DNA from 4 places in the Cronobacter sakazakii genome. Region 1 is predicted to be linked to each of the others. Evidence: predicted binding sites of a transcription regulator. Region 1 holds the regulator's gene; each other region holds the start of a gene.
What was found. The regulator PurR, encoded in region 1, represses purine synthesis genes. The targets are predictions, from matches to a motif close to CANGCAAACGTTTGCNTG.
Positions count from the first base shown of each region.

Region 1 (4,076 bases):
CGAGGCCCGCCAGCACCACTGTTGCCAGCATAACGCTGGTGGTTGACAGCAGCGGGGTCGCGACCAGCCACGACACCACCAGGCTTGCCACAAAACAGAGCCCCAGCTGGAGCGTGTTTTGCAGCGCGGCGGCGCGTCCGGTGGCCTGCGGGAACGGCAGCAGCGCGGCGGCGACCACGATAGGGTAAATCGCCCCGTTCGCCATCGCCATCAGGCAGAAGGGAATAAGCAGTGTGGTGAGCGTAACGGCGTCGCTTAACCCCACAAGCCAGGTGGCGAGCACGCTCAGCGCGAAGCCTGCCAGCAGCCACGGCAGCAGCGTTTCGCCATTCCATTTTTGCAGCGCGCTGCGACAGCCATAGCCGCCAATCAAAAACGCGATAGTTTGCGGCACGTAGCTCAGTCCGATTACCGCCGGGCTGTAACCCATCTCATGCAGAATAAACGGCGAACCGGTGAGCCAGGCGAAGAAACTGGCGGAGCAGGCGGCATAAATCAGCACATTGCCGCTGTAGACGCGCGAGCGCAGCAGCATCATAAAGCTCAGCGGCTCGCCGCCTTTATTGCCCTGAGGCGCGCCGGAGGGCAGACGCAGGGCCGGAATCATCAGCGCCACCGTAATGGCAAACAGCACCACAAAAATCGCCTGCCAGGAAAAGTGATTCAGGATCCAGCTGCCGAGCAGCGGTGCCAGGGCCGGAGAAAGCCCCACCAGCGGCATAATGGTCGCGAAGATACGACGCGCCTGCTGCGCCGGGTAGCGGTCGGTCACCAGCGCCTGCCAGCTTACTGCGGCGGAACAAACGCCCACGGCCTGAATAAAGCGCAGGGCCAGCAGCGCGCCCGCGCTCTCAACCCAGACGGTGCCAAGGCAGCCAAGCGCGAAAATCCCAAGCCCCGCCAGCAAAACCGGACGACGGCCAAAACGGTCAGAAAGCGGGCCCCAGACGAGCTGCGCCAGCGCGAAACCGGCCAGGAAAAGGCTTAGCGAGGCGCTGATAGCCGAAGGGGCTGTGTGCAGATCCGCTTCAATAACGGCGAACGCGGGCAGGTACATGTCGGTCGCCAGAAAACCGAGCACGCTCAGCCCGGCCAGCCAGCAAAGAAATCCTTTATCAGGTCGCATCACATTAACTCACTTCTTATTACGCGAAAGAGCCAGGAGTGTACGGAGTGCAATCCCGCTTGTGAAACGCTAATATTTGCCCATTCCATTCAAAAAATTTGCAGGCAGATAATGTGGTCTGAATATTCCCTGGAAGTGGTGGACGCCGTGGCGCGCACCGGCAGCTTTACTGCAGCCGCCGCAGAACTGCACCGCGTGCCTTCTGCCGTCAGTTATACGGTGCGCCAGCTTGAGGAGTGGCTTGCGGTATCGCTCTTTGAGCGCCGCCATCGCGATGTGGTTCTGACACCCGCCGGAGCCTGGTTTTTGCGGGAAGGGCGTTCTGTTATCAAAAAAATGATGATCACCCGTCAGCAGTGCCAGCAAATCGCCAACGGATGGCGCGGACAGCTCTCCATCGCGGTGGATAATATCGTGCGCCCGGAACGCGTCCGGCGGCTGGTGCTCGATTTCTACCGGCACTTCTCTGATGTGGAGTTGCAGGTGTCGCAGGAAGTCTTTAACGGCGTCTGGGACGCGCTGGCGGACGGGCGCGTGGAGCTTGCGATTGGTGCCACACAGGCGATACCGGTCGGTGGGCGCTTCGCGTTTCGTGATATGGGCATGCTGAGCTGGCGTTGCGTAGTGGCGCACCATCATCCGCTGGCACAGCACGCGGGCGCGCTCAGCGACGACAGGCTGCGCGATTACCCGTCGCTGGTGCTGGAAGATACATCGCGATCGCTGCCCAAGCGCATTACCTGGCTTCTGGATAACCAGCGGCGCGTGGTAGTGCCGGACTGGCACTGCGCCGCCGATGCGCTGAGCGAAGGGCTCTGTATCGGCATGGTGCCGACACATTTCGCGAAGCCATGGCTCGATAGCGGGGAGTGGCGCGCGTTGACGCTGGAAAACCCGTTCCCGGACGCCGCCTGCTGTCTGACGTGGCGGCAAAGCGACGCCTCGCCCGCGCTGCGCTGGCTGCTCGATTATCTGGGGGACAGTGAAACGCTGAACAAGGAGTGGCTGCGGGAGCCGCAGTGATACGGCTCCCGGAAGGATTAACGGCGATAGTCGCGGAACGGGCCGTCCGCCACCGAGCGGCGTTCGATCAGGCGCGGATGCACCTCAATCGTCTGCGACTCTTCGCGCTTATTCACGATGCGGTCGAGCAGCATATTGAACGCGGTCTGGCCGAGCGTTTCTTTTGGCTGATGGATAGTCGTCAGTGCCGGGCTAAAGAAACGCGCGTTGCGTACGTTGTCGTAGCCGATGATCGAAATATCCTGCGGTACGCGCAGGCCCATCTCATCGGCGGCGCAGATAGCGCCCATCGCCATAATATCGCCGCCGCAGAACACGGCAGTCGGGCGCTGCGGCTGCGAGAGGATCTGCTGCATCGCGCGGTAACCGGATTCCGGCTCGAAATCGCCCTGCACGATCCAGTTTTCCGGCACTTTAATGACCGCTTCTTCCAGCGCTTTCATAAAGCCTGAGAAACGCCCGACGCCGGTGTTACGCTCAAGCTGCCCCGGAATCACGCCAATATCACGATGGCCGCGCTCAATCAGATAACGCCCGGCGAGATAACCGCCCTGGAACGCGTTATCTATAACCGAGTCCGTAAAATCGGCTTTCGCTTCACCCCAGTCCATCACCACCATCGGGATATGACGGTACTCTTCAAGCGTGGAAAGCAGCGGCTGCGGGTATTCCGAACACATCACCAGCAGGCCGTCGACGCGCTTTTGCGCCATCATCGACAGATACGCGCGCTGCTTTTCCAGGTTGTTATGCGCGTTGCCCAAAATCAGCGTATAGCCTTTGGCGAAGCAGCTGTTTTCAACGGCTTCAATGATTTCGGCGAAATAGGGCGCTTCGCTACTGGTCGCCAGCAGCCCGATAGATTTGGTGTGATTCACCTTCAGGCTGCGCGCCACGGCGCTTGGCGAATAGTGTAATTCTTTGATAGCCGCCCAAACCGCATTGCGCGTCTCTTCCGCCACAAAACGGGTTTTGTTAATCACATGTGAGACTGTTGTTGTGGAAACGTTGGCTCGCTTCGCGACGTCTTTAATTGTTGCCATTAATAATCACTCCAGACCCCTGGCTGAGCCGTGTAAAATCACGGGTTAATCGTTTGCCTGTACACACCCCTGACTGCCGCGAGGAGAGTGCGGCATGCCGGGAAACGCGACATTTTTCGTGAGGAGGGGTCGATGGCCGGTACCGAATAAAGTAGCGACGAATTTTGGCTTATCTTTATCGAAAGGGGAAGAGGGAAAACGCATATCTGGTTAAATGTCGCAGGATTTTTCGGCCCGTTTATGCAAAAATGCGCACTACCTGATTTTTATGGGGTCTTTAAGGAGAATACCATGAGTACCGATCTGAAATTTTCGCTGGTCACGACGCTGGTTGTACTGGGCCTGATTGTGGCGGGCGCATTTACCGCCATTCTGCATTAAGCGACAGGCGGGAGCGCACCTGTTCTCCCGCTTTCTTAAACTTTTCTTGCGTTTAAGCGCCGATTCCCCGCTGTTTTCTTTCTTTTTCCCGTTATTCCCTTTAGATTCGCTAATAACAATGAGCGCGTGTTCTTAACAGCTGCGCAATAATATTTTGCTGTTTTTGTCCCTTATCTTTTCTGATTGCGAGTGTCATCCTTTTCTGCATCCTGCTGTAACGTCGGGCGTTCCCGGCGCTGTTGTACAATTTCTGGAGCAATGAATGAAAGTCAATTTTCCGTTACTGGCACTGGCTATCGGTGCTTTTGGCATTGGCACGACCGAGTTTTCCCCGATGGGGTTGTTGCCGGTAATAGCGAACGGCGTCAACGTCTCCATTCCGGCCGCCGGTATGCTGATTAGCGCCTACGCGGTCGGCGTGATGGTAGGCGCACCGCTGATGACGCTTTTACTGTCGCACCGCGCACGGCGTAGCGCGTTGATTTTTCTGATGGCGATTTTTA
Region 1 covers NZ_CP011047.1:3,406,571-3,410,646, reverse strand. Annotated here, with positions in the region: gene punC (purine nucleoside transporter PunC) at 1-1,126, opposite strand, end outside; gene punR (DNA-binding transcriptional activator PunR) at 1,238-2,149, shown strand; gene purR (HTH-type transcriptional repressor PurR) at 2,167-3,192, opposite strand; gene cydH (cytochrome bd-I oxidase subunit CydH) at 3,484-3,573, shown strand; gene CSK29544_RS16225 (MFS transporter) at 3,836-4,076, shown strand, end outside.

Region 2 (4,076 bases), 1.3 Mb from region 1:
TTATCGTCATCGGAGAGCGGCTGGAGCCGGTAGATTTGCCCCCAGTCGAGGCGCGAGGCGAGATCGGGCAGCTTCAGGTTGAGCTGGCGCGGCGGCCTGTCGCCGGTAATGAGCAGCCGGGTATTGCCCGATTCCAGAATGCGGTTATAGAGATTGAAGATAGCCATTTCCCAGGGCTCATCGCCTGCGATGCACTCGATATTATCGATGCATACCAGCGAGAGTTGCTCCATGCCCTCCAGCACTTCCGGGACAAACCAGGTGCGTTTATCGAGCGGCACATAACCAACCGCGTCTCCGCGCTGCGAAAGCTCAGCGCAGGCGGCATGCAGCAGATGACTGCGCCCACCGCCCTCTCGCGACCAGAAATAGATGTAGCCGCTGCGGTCGTGGCGCAGCATCGTCTGGAGTGCGGCTAATAAAGAGGGGTTGTCGCCCGGCCAGAAGCTGGCAAACGTTTCGTCATCGGGCAGCCAGAGCGGCAAGGAGAGCTGTGCCGGTGTGTTCAGAAGGACCTCTTCAAGGACATACGAAAAAACGCATTGAGTCTATCACACAATCGCTTCGCTGTTGAACCGGGCGACAGCGCCGCCCGGCAGGCGGATCAGTGCGGCGATTTTTCGTGCTCGTCAGCGTCAAGCACCGTCTCTTCCGGGCGCAATACATTGATAAGTTTGAAAATCAGGCTCAGCGCCACGCCGACAATCGTTGCCAGCGCCATGCCTTTCAGCTCGGCCGCGCCAATATGCACTTTCGCGCCGCTGACGCCAATGATCAGGATGACTGACGTCAGGATCAGGTTCTGCGCCTTGCTGTAATCCACTTTGGATTCAATCAGTACGCGAATACCGGATGCGCCGATCACGCCGTAGAGCAGCAGCGAAACGCCGCCCATCACCGGCACCGGGATAATCTGGATCGCCGCCGCCAGTTTGCCAACGCAGGAGAGCAAAATCGCAATGATCGCAGCGCCACCAATAACCCAGGTGCTGTAAACGCGGGTGATCGCCATAACGCCGATATTCTCGCCATAGGTCGTGTTCGGCGTGGAGCCGAAGAAACCGGAAATCATCGTCGAGAAACCGTTCGCGAACATCGAGCGGTGCAGGCCCGGATCGCGGATCAGATCTTTTTTCACGATGTTCGCCGTTACCACCAGATGCCCGACATGCTCGGCTATGACCACCAGCGCCGCAGGCAGAATGGTGAAGATGGCAAACCACTCAAAGCGCGGCGTATAGAATGTCGGCAGCGCAAACCAGTGAGCATTGGCGATCGGCGTGGTATCCACAACGCCCATCGCGAAGGAGAGCGCATAGCCCGCCAGCACGCCGATGAGAATCGGTATGATCGCGAGAAAACCGCGGAACAGCACCGAGCCAAACACCGTGACCGCCAGCGTTACCAGCGAAATAGTGATTGTAGTGGAATCCGCCGTCTGGCCTTCTGCAGGCAGCAGGCCCGCCATATTGGCCGCAACGCCCGCCAGCTCCAGGCCGATAACCGCGACGATGGCACCCATCGCCGCAGGCGGGAACATCACGTCGAGCCAGCCGGTGCCCGCTTTTTTGACAATCAGCGCCACGATGCAAAACAGCGCGCCGCAGACGATAAACCCGCCGAGCGCCATCTCATAGCCGAGCGGCAGCAACAGCAACACGGGCGAGATAAAGGCAAAGCTTGAGCCCAGATACGCCGGGATTTTGCCTTTACAGATAAAGAGATACAGCAGCGTGCCGATGCCGTTAAACAGCAGTACGGTGGCCGGGTTAATATGAAACAGGATGGGCACCAGCACGGTTGCGCCAAACATGGCGAACAGGTGCTGCAAACTAAGCGGGATAGTCTGTAAGAGCGGCGGACGTTCACTTACCCCGATAGCACGGCGCGTCATAGCGTTTTCCTCAAGAGTGTTGATGTGTGATGTGTTAAGTGTGGGACCAAAAAAAAGCCGACTAATAAGTCGGCTTAATGTTTATTTCGTACCAAATATTTTATCGCCCGCATCGCCGAGGCCCGGGATGATGTACCCGTGCTCGTTAAGCCCCTTGTCGATGGACGCGGTATAAAGCTCGATATCCGGGTGCGCTTTTTCCAGCGCCTTGATGCCTTCCGGCGCGGCAACCAGAACCAGCACTTTGATGCTGGTGCAGCCCGCTTTCTTCAGCAGGTCGATAGTGGCGATCATCGAACCGCCTGTCGCCAGCATCGGGTCGACAACCAGCGCCATGCGCTCGTCGATATTAGAAACCAGCTTCTGGAAATACGGCACCGGCTCCAGGGTTTCTTCATCACGGTAAACGCCGACCACGCTGATACGCGCGCTCGGTACGTTCTCCAGCACCCCTTCCATCATGCCAAGACCGGCGCGCAGAATAGGCACTACGGTAATTTTCTTGCCTTTGATCTGCTCGATTTCCACCGGGCCGTTCCAGCCTTCAATGGTCACTTTTTCCGTCAGCAGATCGGCTGTGGCTTCATAGGTCAGCAGGCTGCCCACTTCAGAGGCGAGTTCACGAAAACGCTTGGTGCTGATGTCATGCTCGCGCATCAGGCCCAGCTTGTGTTTAACCAGCGGGTGTTTCACTTCAACGATCTTCATTCTCTTTCTCCCCAGCAAGATGGCAGCCACAAAAAAAATCGCCGGATTATACCGCTTTTTGCGGGCCGCGCCATACGTAATGGGCTTGATCGGGATCAACCGAACAGAAGTCAGTCATCTTATTAGTGTGTTTTATTCAACGCAACAAGGGCTCGCAAACGTTTGCCTGGACTGTTAGAATTGCCGCGTTTTCTCTACTACCACCAACCGCAACCGCGTGGGGACTTTAGCAGTGACCGACAAAACCTCTCTCAGCTATAAAGATGCCGGTGTTGATATTGATGCTGGTAACGCTCTGGTCGACCGAATCAAAGGCGTCGTGAAAAAAACCCGTCGCCCGGAAGTGATGGGTGGCCTGGGCGGCTTCGGCGCCCTCTGCGCGCTGCCGCAGAAATACCGCGAGCCGGTGCTGGTCTCCGGGACGGACGGCGTCGGCACCAAGCTGCGTCTGGCGATGGATCTGAAACGTCACGACACGATTGGCATCGATCTGGTGGCGATGTGCGTCAACGATCTGGTGGTACAGGGCGCTGAGCCGCTGTTCTTCCTCGATTACTACGCGACCGGCAAGCTGGATGTGGATACCGCGGCAAGCGTGATTAACGGCATCGCCGAAGGCTGCCTGCAATCCGGCTGCGCGCTGGTGGGCGGCGAAACGGCGGAAATGCCGGGCATGTATCACGGCGACGATTACGACGTGGCCGGTTTCTGCGTCGGCGTAGTGGAAAAATCAGAGATTATCGACGGCTCGAAAGTCGCCGATGGCGACGTACTGGTCGCGCTAGCTTCCAGCGGTCCGCACTCCAACGGCTACTCGCTGGTGCGTAAAATTCTTGAAGTGAGCGGCGCGGACCCGCAAACCACCGAGCTTGACGGCAAACCGCTCGCCGATCACCTGCTGGCCCCTACCCGCATCTATGTAAAACCGGTGCTGGAGCTGATTGAGAAGCTTGAAGTCCATGCCATCGCCCACCTGACCGGCGGCGGCTTCTGGGAAAACATTCCGCGCGTGCTGCCGGACAACACCCAGGCCGTGATTGATGAAGCCTCCTGGCAGTGGCCGGCGGTCTTCAACTGGCTACAGCAGGCGGGCAACGTCAGCCGTCATGAAATGTACCGCACCTTTAACTGCGGCGTTGGCATGGTCATCGCCCTGCCAGCCGCAGAAGCGGATAACGCGGTAGCGCTGCTCAATAGCCTTGGCGAAACCGCATGGAAAATCGGCGCGATTAAAGCCTCCGATGCCCAGGAACGCGTGGTTATTGCGTAATGAAGCGCATCGTAGTGCTGATTTCCGGCAGCGGCAGTAATTTACAGGCGATTATCGACGCCTGCGCGCAGAAGAAAATCAACGGCCTGATTAGCGCCGTCTTCAGCAACAAGGCCGACGCATTCGGCCTTGAACGCGCGCGCGAGGCCGCCATTCCCGCCCATGCGTTAAGCGCATCTGATTTTGCCAGCCGCGAGGCGTTTG
Region 2 covers NZ_CP011047.1:2,087,290-2,091,365, reverse strand. Annotated here, with positions in the region: gene hda (DnaA inactivator Hda) at 1-509, opposite strand, end outside; gene uraA (uracil permease) at 605-1,894, opposite strand; gene upp (uracil phosphoribosyltransferase) at 1,976-2,602, opposite strand; gene purM (phosphoribosylformylglycinamidine cyclo-ligase) at 2,835-3,872, shown strand; gene purN (phosphoribosylglycinamide formyltransferase) at 3,872-4,076, shown strand, end outside.
Region 2: purM (phosphoribosylformylglycinamidine cyclo-ligase) is a predicted target of PurR. The motif match lies at 2,754-2,771, and genes of this name have one in related genera.

Region 3 (4,076 bases), 410 kb from region 1:
AGATCGATACTGCCGACATTCAGCGCCTCAAGCAGTTGCGGGCCCGCCGGGAATTCGACCCAGGTGATTTTGGTGTTCGGATAACGCTGCTCAAGCAAATGATGGCTTTTCGCCAGCACCATGCTCACAGAGCCTTTCTGATAGCCGATACGCAGCGCCTCTGGCTGTGGTTCAGCCGCGCTGACGCCTGCGGTAAAAAGCGTGAGGCCGGCTACCAGTAGCGGTGCGGCGTGACGGCGAAAAAGATTAAGCATGTAACGTTCTCCTTGTGAACTGCGGCGCAGGGGTTGCCAGATGGCGACGAGTCAGCGCCTGCCAGAAAGTGTCGAGGGCATCGTCAAGACGCGTTTGTAGCGGTTCGGAAAAGCGCGGCTGATGGTGGTAATCCAGCACCTGACTGTCATCGGCAAAGACACCATGCAGGATCTCCTGCGCTTTCAGGGCGTTGAGCACAGGTTTAAGCGCGTAATCCAGCGCCAGCAGATGGCCGGCCGAACCCCCGGTCGCGACCGGCAACACCACTTTTTTCTCAAGAGCCCGTTCAGGCAGGAGATCAAGCAGCGTTTTCAGCGCGCCGGAAAACGAGGCCTTATAGATAGGCGTAGCGATGATGACGCCGTCGGCCTGCTGAAGCTGCTCGATAAGCGTCAGGAGCGCCGGGCTGTCGAAGCGGGCGTAGAGTAAATCTTCTGGCGCAAAATTCTGGATATGCCAGTGACAAATCTCAACATCGAGCCGGGTGAGTTCACCCGCGAGATAAGAAAGCAGGGCGCTGGAGCGCGAAGGAAAGCGTGGGCTTCCCGCCAGAGTAATAACCCGCATACCACCTCCTTATAACCAAAATAAAGTTTTTGATTAACATTAATAACAATATGAGAGGATAGTGGCAGAGGGGCTGGCCCCGAGAAACTAAAAATTGTGGTGATGCTTTGCCAAAAAACGCATAAAACAGGATTAAAAAGAAAACGTTTGCTTTCGCAGGGGCTTTTTTGCCGCAGGTCAATTCCCTTTGTGAAGCGGATCGCAGATAATAGCGCCCCGGTTTGCACACCGGGAATCCAGGAGAGTTCATGTACTACCCCTTCGTTCGAAAAGCCCTTTTCCAGCTCGACCCCGAGCGCGCTCACGAATTTACCTTCCAGCAAATGCGCCGCATTACCGGCACGCCCCTTGAAGCGCTGCTGCGCCAGAAAGTGCCGTCTAAACCGGTGACCTGCATGGGGCTGACGTTTAAAAACCCGCTGGGGCTTGCCGCAGGCCTTGATAAAAACGGCGAGTGCATCGACGCGCTCGGCGCGCTGGGTTTTGGATCGGTGGAAATCGGCACCGTGACGCCGCGCCCGCAGCCGGGCAACGACAAGCCGCGTCTGTTCCGCCTGGTCGAAGCGGAAGGGCTGATCAACCGCATGGGCTTTAATAATCTCGGTGTGGATAACCTGATAGAGAACGTCAAAAAAGCGCATTTTGACGGCGTGCTCGGCATTAATATTGGTAAAAATAAAGACACGCCGGTAGAACAGGGTAAAGATGACTACCTGATTTGTATGGAAAAAGTATTTCCCTACGCCGGGTATATCGCGATTAATATCTCGTCACCGAATACGCCTGGCCTGCGCTCGCTGCAATATGGCGACGCGCTCGACGATCTCCTTGCCGCTATTAAAAATCAGCAGCAACGGCTGTCGCAAAAGCACCATAAATATGTACCCGTGGCGGTTAAGATCGCACCGGATCTTTCGCTGGAAGAATTGATCCAGGTGGCCGATAGCCTGGTGCGCCATAATATTGATGGGGTCATTGCGACCAATACGACACTCGATCGCAGCCTGGTTCAGGGCATGAAATATTGCGACGAAACGGGCGGATTAAGCGGCCGTCCTCTGCAATTAAAAAATACGGAAATCATTCGCCTGTTAAGCCAGGAGCTGCAAGGACGCCTGCCGATTATCGGCGTCGGTGGTATTGATTCTGTTATTGCCGCGCGGGAAAAAATAGCCGCTGGCGCTTCGCTTATTCAGATCTATTCCGGCTTTATTTTTAAAGGGCCGCCGCTCGTTAAAGAAATTGTGACCCACCTTTAAGCATTTCCCCCTTTAAGACCGCCAGGGCTTTATTTTCAGCCCTGGTTGTTTTATATTCCGCGATTGTTGCTAATTTAAACGTCATAGTCTTAGATTAATGAGGGAATAAACGAAGCGGCAAAAAAGGGAAATAATTTTAAGTTTCATCGCAGTGGGGGGTAATGATGCGTATAAAGCCGGACGATAACTGGCGCTGGTATTATGATGACGAGCACGACCGGATGATGCTCGATCTGGCCAACGGCATGCTGTTTCGCTCGCGTTTTGCCCGCAAAATGTTGACGCCCGACGCGTTTGATCTTTCCGGATTCTGCGTTGATGACGCCGCACTCTGGTTCTCCTTCGATGAAAAATGCCGTGAGCTTCCTCTCTCCGCTGAACAGCGCGCCGAACTGGTGCTGAACGCCCTTGTCGCTATCCGTTTTCTCAAACCTCAGATGCCGAAAAGCTGGCATTTCTTAACCCATGACGACACCGAATGGTCGCCGTGCTGTGGCGATGCCGCCTGCGTATGGCTGAGCGACAGCGGCGAAGCGGTCTGCCTGCTGGTGGTCGAGCCTGGTGATAACGCGACGCTCTGCCTGCTGGCGCAGCCTGCGTTGACGCTCGCTGGCCGCGCGATGCAACTGGGTGATGCGATTAAAGTGATGAACGACAGGCTCAAACCGCTGGCGAGCGCCCCGCATCTGAGCCTCGATCAGGCGGTTTAACGCGCGAGCCGTATCGGGCCTGCCGGCACGCAGCTACAGCTTAAAAACGTGCCGTCGTCGCTGAGCGCGCTTTTCTTCAATGGCGTAACTTCTCCTTCCAGCAGCGTCACGCGACAGCTGCCGCAAATCCCGGCGCGACAGGAGTAGGGTACCCGAATGCCCTGCTGTTCAAGCTGCTCCAGTACCACCTGCTGATTATTCCCGTTAAAGCTTTTGCCTTCCCATTCGACAGACACCTGCGCCGCTGCGTTTGCCGCAGGCGTCACGCTCTCTTCCACATCGCCTGCGCCATAGAGCCGCGCCGGCCCGGTCGAAAGCACTTCAACGCGATCGCCTGCGCGGATCACGCCGCTGTTGCGGGCAATCAGGTTCTGGCCGAAATCGACATCGCCGTTATCCAGCGCCGTGCGGAATTTTTGCAGCGTCGCCAGCGGCTCGCCGCTCGGGTGTTTGCGTCCACGCTCGGGGCTGACGGTGGTAAATACGCAGCGGCTGCACGGTTTAGCAACATCAAACACCACGTCGCCAATGCGGATCACTTTCCAGGTGTCCTCTGCCCAGGCCTCAACGCCCGTCACAACCAGATTCGGGCGGAACTGATTCATCGCCACACCCGCCGGGCAGCGTTTTTGTAAATCGCGCAGCGAGGCTTCATTAGCAAGCAGATACGGGAATCCATCGGCGAAACCGAGCGGCACACCGGGGTGAAGTTTTACCCGGCGCGTGAGCGACGGGCCGACCCAGCGCAGCTGCACATCGCGTCCAAAAAAGCCGCTCAGCCACTGGTTAACGCTTTCGGGCGCGATAAGCGCGGTGAAGTGATTGCCCCAGACTTCCGTCGGCGCGGGGGCTGCTGCGAAATCAGCGAAGCGAATCGCGGCGCTGCTGCCGTCCGGTGCGGTGAGGTGCAGTCCGTCTGGCAGCAGCGCGGGCGTGAAGAGCACCATTTGCGGAAACTGGCGCGCGGTAATAAAGGTGCCATCGGTTTCCGTCACCATAAACGCGCGGTCAAATGTCAGGCCGCTGACGTCCGCCAGCGCGTGAGAGACCTGCAACCCACGCATCGATTTCACCGGATGAATAAAAAGCTGCGATAAAACCATGGCGTACGCCCTCCCGGCATAAGAAATAGAAGGGCAACTTTATGACATGCGTGCGGGATTGGCTATAATGCGCCACAATTTTCTTTTTACTGAAGTGACGATATGAAAGCTTTGTTTGCCAGTACGGCGCGTGGGCTCGAAGAGCTGTTAAAAACTGAACTGGAAAACCTGGGCGCGCAGGA
Region 3 covers NZ_CP011047.1:3,813,272-3,817,347, reverse strand. Annotated here, with positions in the region: gene CSK29544_RS18225 (sulfonate ABC transporter substrate-binding protein) at 1-254, opposite strand, end outside; gene ssuE (NADPH-dependent FMN reductase) at 247-822, opposite strand; gene pyrD (quinone-dependent dihydroorotate dehydrogenase) at 1,071-2,081, shown strand; gene CSK29544_RS18210 (cell division protein ZapC) at 2,246-2,791, shown strand; gene CSK29544_RS18205 (YcbX family protein) at 2,788-3,894, opposite strand; gene rlmKL (bifunctional 23S rRNA (guanine(2069)-N(7))-methyltransferase RlmK/23S rRNA (guanine(2445)-N(2))-methyltransferase RlmL) at 3,997-4,076, shown strand, end outside.
Region 3: pyrD (quinone-dependent dihydroorotate dehydrogenase) is a predicted target of PurR. The motif match lies at 959-976, and genes of this name have one in related genera.

Region 4 (4,076 bases), 1.4 Mb from region 1:
CTCGGCCATGAAAAAGTGGCGCAGCTGGAGCGCCAGATTGGCACGCCGCTGCGTCTTTACAGCGGCTACAGCGACAGCAAGCAAGATAACCCGCTGCTTTACTTCTGCCAGCACCGCTGGCGCGTCACTCCGCAGGGGCAGCTCCAGCAGCTCGAATAAGGCGCGTTTCGCAACCCATAAACGGTGTGTATAATGCCGCCCGCCTTATACTCCCGGAGAAGCTTGTGTCACAGACTGAACTCACCCATGAATACTGGATGCGCCATGCGCTGACGCTGGCGCAGCGCGCCTGGGACGAGGGAGAAGTGCCGGTAGGCGCGGTGCTGGTACACAACAATCAGGTTATCGGCGAAGGCTGGAACCGCCCGATTGGCCGCCACGATCCGACCGCACACGCCGAGATCATGGCGCTGCGCCAGGGCGGGCTGGTGCTGCAAAATTATCGTCTGCTGGATACCACGCTGTATGTCACGCTTGAGCCATGCGTCATGTGCGCAGGCGCGATGGTGCACGGGCGTATCGGCACGCTGGTGTTCGGCGCGCGTGATGCCAAAACCGGCGCGGTCGGGTCGCTGATGGACATCACCGGGCATCCCGGTATGAACCATCAGGTGCAGGTTATCGAGGGGATACTGGCGACAGAGTGTTCGGCAATGCTGAGTGCGTTTTTCCGCCAGCGCCGGCTTGAGAAAAAGGCCCTAAAGGAAGCGACGAAAAGGGCGACGGGAACAGACCCTGCGGCGTAATATTCGTCGGGTAACTCTGCACAAGCTTAGGCTGCGCTGCCGCGGCGGCCTGCTTTTCCTTCTCCAGCAGATAACCGACCAGGCTTATCTGATATTTACGGATATTTTCCACATAGGCGTAAGCCTCATGCCCGCGCGCGTAGCCATAGGTGAGCTTGCTGTAATAGGGGCGCTGGCTTAACAGCGGCAGCCGCTGTTTTACATCCGACCAGCTATCCGGGTTGCCTTTCTGTTTTGCTGTCAGCGCGCGGGCGTCCAGCATATGCGCGTAGCCCATGTTATACGCCGCCAGCGCAAACCAGATCCGCTCCTCTTCCGGTACGCTTTCCGGCACTTTGCTCATCATATCTTTCAGATAGCGCGCGCCGCCGCTGATGCTCTGCTCGGCATCAAGACGGTCAGTCAGGCCCAGGCTTTGCGCCGTATTGCGCGTCAGCATCATCAGACCGCGTACGCCGGTGGGCGAGGTGGCCTGGCTGTCCCAGTGGGATTCCTGATACGAGATGGCCGCCAGCAGTCGCCAGTCGATATCCGTCGCGTATTTCTCAAAGAGCGGCTGCAGCTCCGGCAGCACGCTGTCCACGGCGCGCAGGAAACTGCGGGTATCCACGTAATCGAAATCATTGCCGTGGCCCAGATACTTCTCTTCCAGGCGCGCCAGCGTACCGTCTTCGTTAATCTGATTGAAGAAATCGAGCAGCGCGGCTGAGAGCGAGTTATCGCTGCTGCGGCGGCTGAACCATGTCACCGGCTGCTCATCGCTGAGATCGAGCGCGACCGCAAGCTGCGGATGAACGCGCTGGAACAGGCCGATGGCGACCGAATCGGCGATGGTGTAATCCAGCGTGCCCTGAGCCACCTGCAGCATCAGCTCGTTGCTGCTGAGTTTCGGGTCGACGCGCCAGGTTAAACCCGGGTATTTGCTTGCTTTGAGTTGTTCCAGCTCGCTTTGCGCCACGTGGCCCGGCGCAATGGTCAGTTGCCCCTCTTTAATACTGGCGAGGCTTCGCGGACGCAGGCTGCCGACGCGGTAAACCATCTGCTGCGAGACGGAATAATAGATAGGGCCAGCCTGATAGTGTTGGCTGCGCGCTTCGTTATAGACCAGGCCTGCGGCGAGAAGATCGGCGTCGTTATTGTCGAGATCGTCAAAGAGCTGACTGATGTTCTGGCGCACGGTGATTTTAAGCTTCACGCCCAGATAGTCGGCGAAGGCCTGGCTTAGCTCGTAATCAAGCCCGGACATGGTGTCACCGGCGCGGTACATAGTCAGCGGCGTGGCGATGGTACTGACGCGCAAAACCCCCCGCGCCTGAATCGCGGCGATACGGTTATCGGCTTTGCCGGACCAGGGAATGGCCGGCCACAAGGCCACTGCCAGCAGCAGGGTAACGACGCCGATGAGCAGATAATTAAGCTTTAATTTTTTCAATTAGTTAATTCTCTGCGTTGCCTCGGGGCTCAGCGAACAATCGTTAGTAAACCGTTTCGTTTGAATGGCATGGAGCGGCATTTTGCGTAACAAAGCGCCACTTGGCAACTAATTAGAGGAATCGGCCACACCAAACGTTAACGCGACGGCGGGATTTTATTTCTACGCAAACGGTTTCGTCAGCGCGCCGGATTCTCTATAATGACGCCCGTTTTCCCCCTTGCGCCCACTGAGGTGCCCTCCGGCGCTTCGAAGACGAGAGACTAGATGATGGAAATTCTGCGTGGTTCGCCCGCTCTGTCGGCATTTCGTATTAACAAACTGCTGGCTCGTTTCAAAGACGCTCACCTCCCGGTGAAAACCCTTTATGCCGAGTATGTCCATTTTGCTGACCTCGCCGCACCGCTGAATGCCGAAGAGCACGCGCGCCTTGAGCGCCTGCTGAAATATGGGCCGAGCCTTACTGGCCACGCGCCGTCGGGCCGTCTGCTGCTGGTAACGCCGCGCCCTGGCACTATCTCTCCCTGGTCCTCTAAAGCGACAGACATCGCCCATAACTGCGGGCTCGCCCAGGTCAAACGCCTGGAGCGCGGCGTGGCGTATTACCTCGATGTGGATCCCACCGCGGGCGACGACGCCTGGCGCCAGATTGCGGCAGAGCTGCATGACCGCATGATGGAGAGCGTGTTCGGCGCGCTGGAAGACGCCGCGCAGCTGTTCGCGCACCACGACCCCGCGCCGGTACAGAGCGTGGATCTGCTGGGGCAGGGCCGTCAGGCGCTGGCAGACGCCAACGTGCGTCTGGGGCTGGCGCTGGCAGAAGATGAAATCGACTACCTGCATGACGCATTCACCCGCCTGGGGCGCAACCCGAACGACATCGAACTCTACATGTTCGCGCAGGCCAACTCTGAGCACTGCCGTCACAAAATTTTTAACGCCGACTGGGTTATCGACGGCGAAAAACAGCCGAAGTCGCTGTTTAAAATGATTAAAAACACTTTCGAGAAGACCCCGAATTTCGTGCTCTCCGCGTATAAAGATAACGCGGCGGTTATGGAAGGCTCTTCCGTGGGCCGTTTCTACGCCGATCATGAAGCGGGCCGCTACGCGTTCCATCAGGAACCGGCGCACATTCTGATGAAAGTGGAAACGCACAACCATCCGACCGCCATTTCCCCGTGGCCGGGTGCCGCGACAGGCTCCGGCGGCGAAATTCGTGACGAAGGCGCGACGGGCCGCGGTGCGAAGCCGAAAGCGGGCCTGGTGGGTTTTTCTGTTTCGAACCTGCGCATTCCGGGCTTTGAGCAGCCGTGGGAAGAAGATTTCGGCAAGCCGGATCGTATCGTTACCGCGCTCGATATCATGACCGAAGGCCCGCTTGGCGGCGCGGCGTTCAACAACGAATTTGGTCGTCCGGCGCTGAACGGCTATTTCCGTACCTATGAAGAGAAAGTGGCCAGCCACAACGGCGAAGAGCTGCGCGGCTACCATAAGCCGATCATGCTGGCAGGCGGCATCGGCAACATTCGCGCCGACCATGTGCAGAAAGGCGAAATTCCGCCCGGCGCGAAGCTGATTGTGCTCGGCGGCCCGGCGATGAATATCGGTCTTGGCGGCGGCGCGGCGTCCTCCATGGCGTCTGGCCAGTCAGACGCCGATCTCGATTTCGCCTCGGTACAGCGCGACAACCCGGAAATGGAGCGCCGCTGCCAGGAAGTGATCGACCGCTGCTGGCAGCTTGGCGAGGCCAACCCGATCCTCTTTATTCATGATGTTGGCGCGGGCGGCCTTTCCAACGCCATGCCGGAGCTGGTGAGCGACGGCGGGCGCGGCGGGCGTTTTGAACTGCGCGATATTTTAAGCGACGAGCCGGGCATGAGCCCGCTGGAAGTCTG
Region 4 covers NZ_CP011047.1:2,015,976-2,020,051, forward strand. Annotated here, with positions in the region: gene yfhb (phosphatidylglycerophosphatase C) at 1-159, shown strand, start outside; partial or broken gene tadA (tRNA adenosine(34) deaminase TadA) at 258-659, shown strand; gene mltF (membrane-bound lytic murein transglycosylase MltF) at 619-2,178, opposite strand; gene purL (phosphoribosylformylglycinamidine synthase) at 2,446-4,076, shown strand, end outside.
Region 4: purL (phosphoribosylformylglycinamidine synthase) is a predicted target of PurR. The motif match lies at 2,342-2,359, and genes of this name have one in related genera.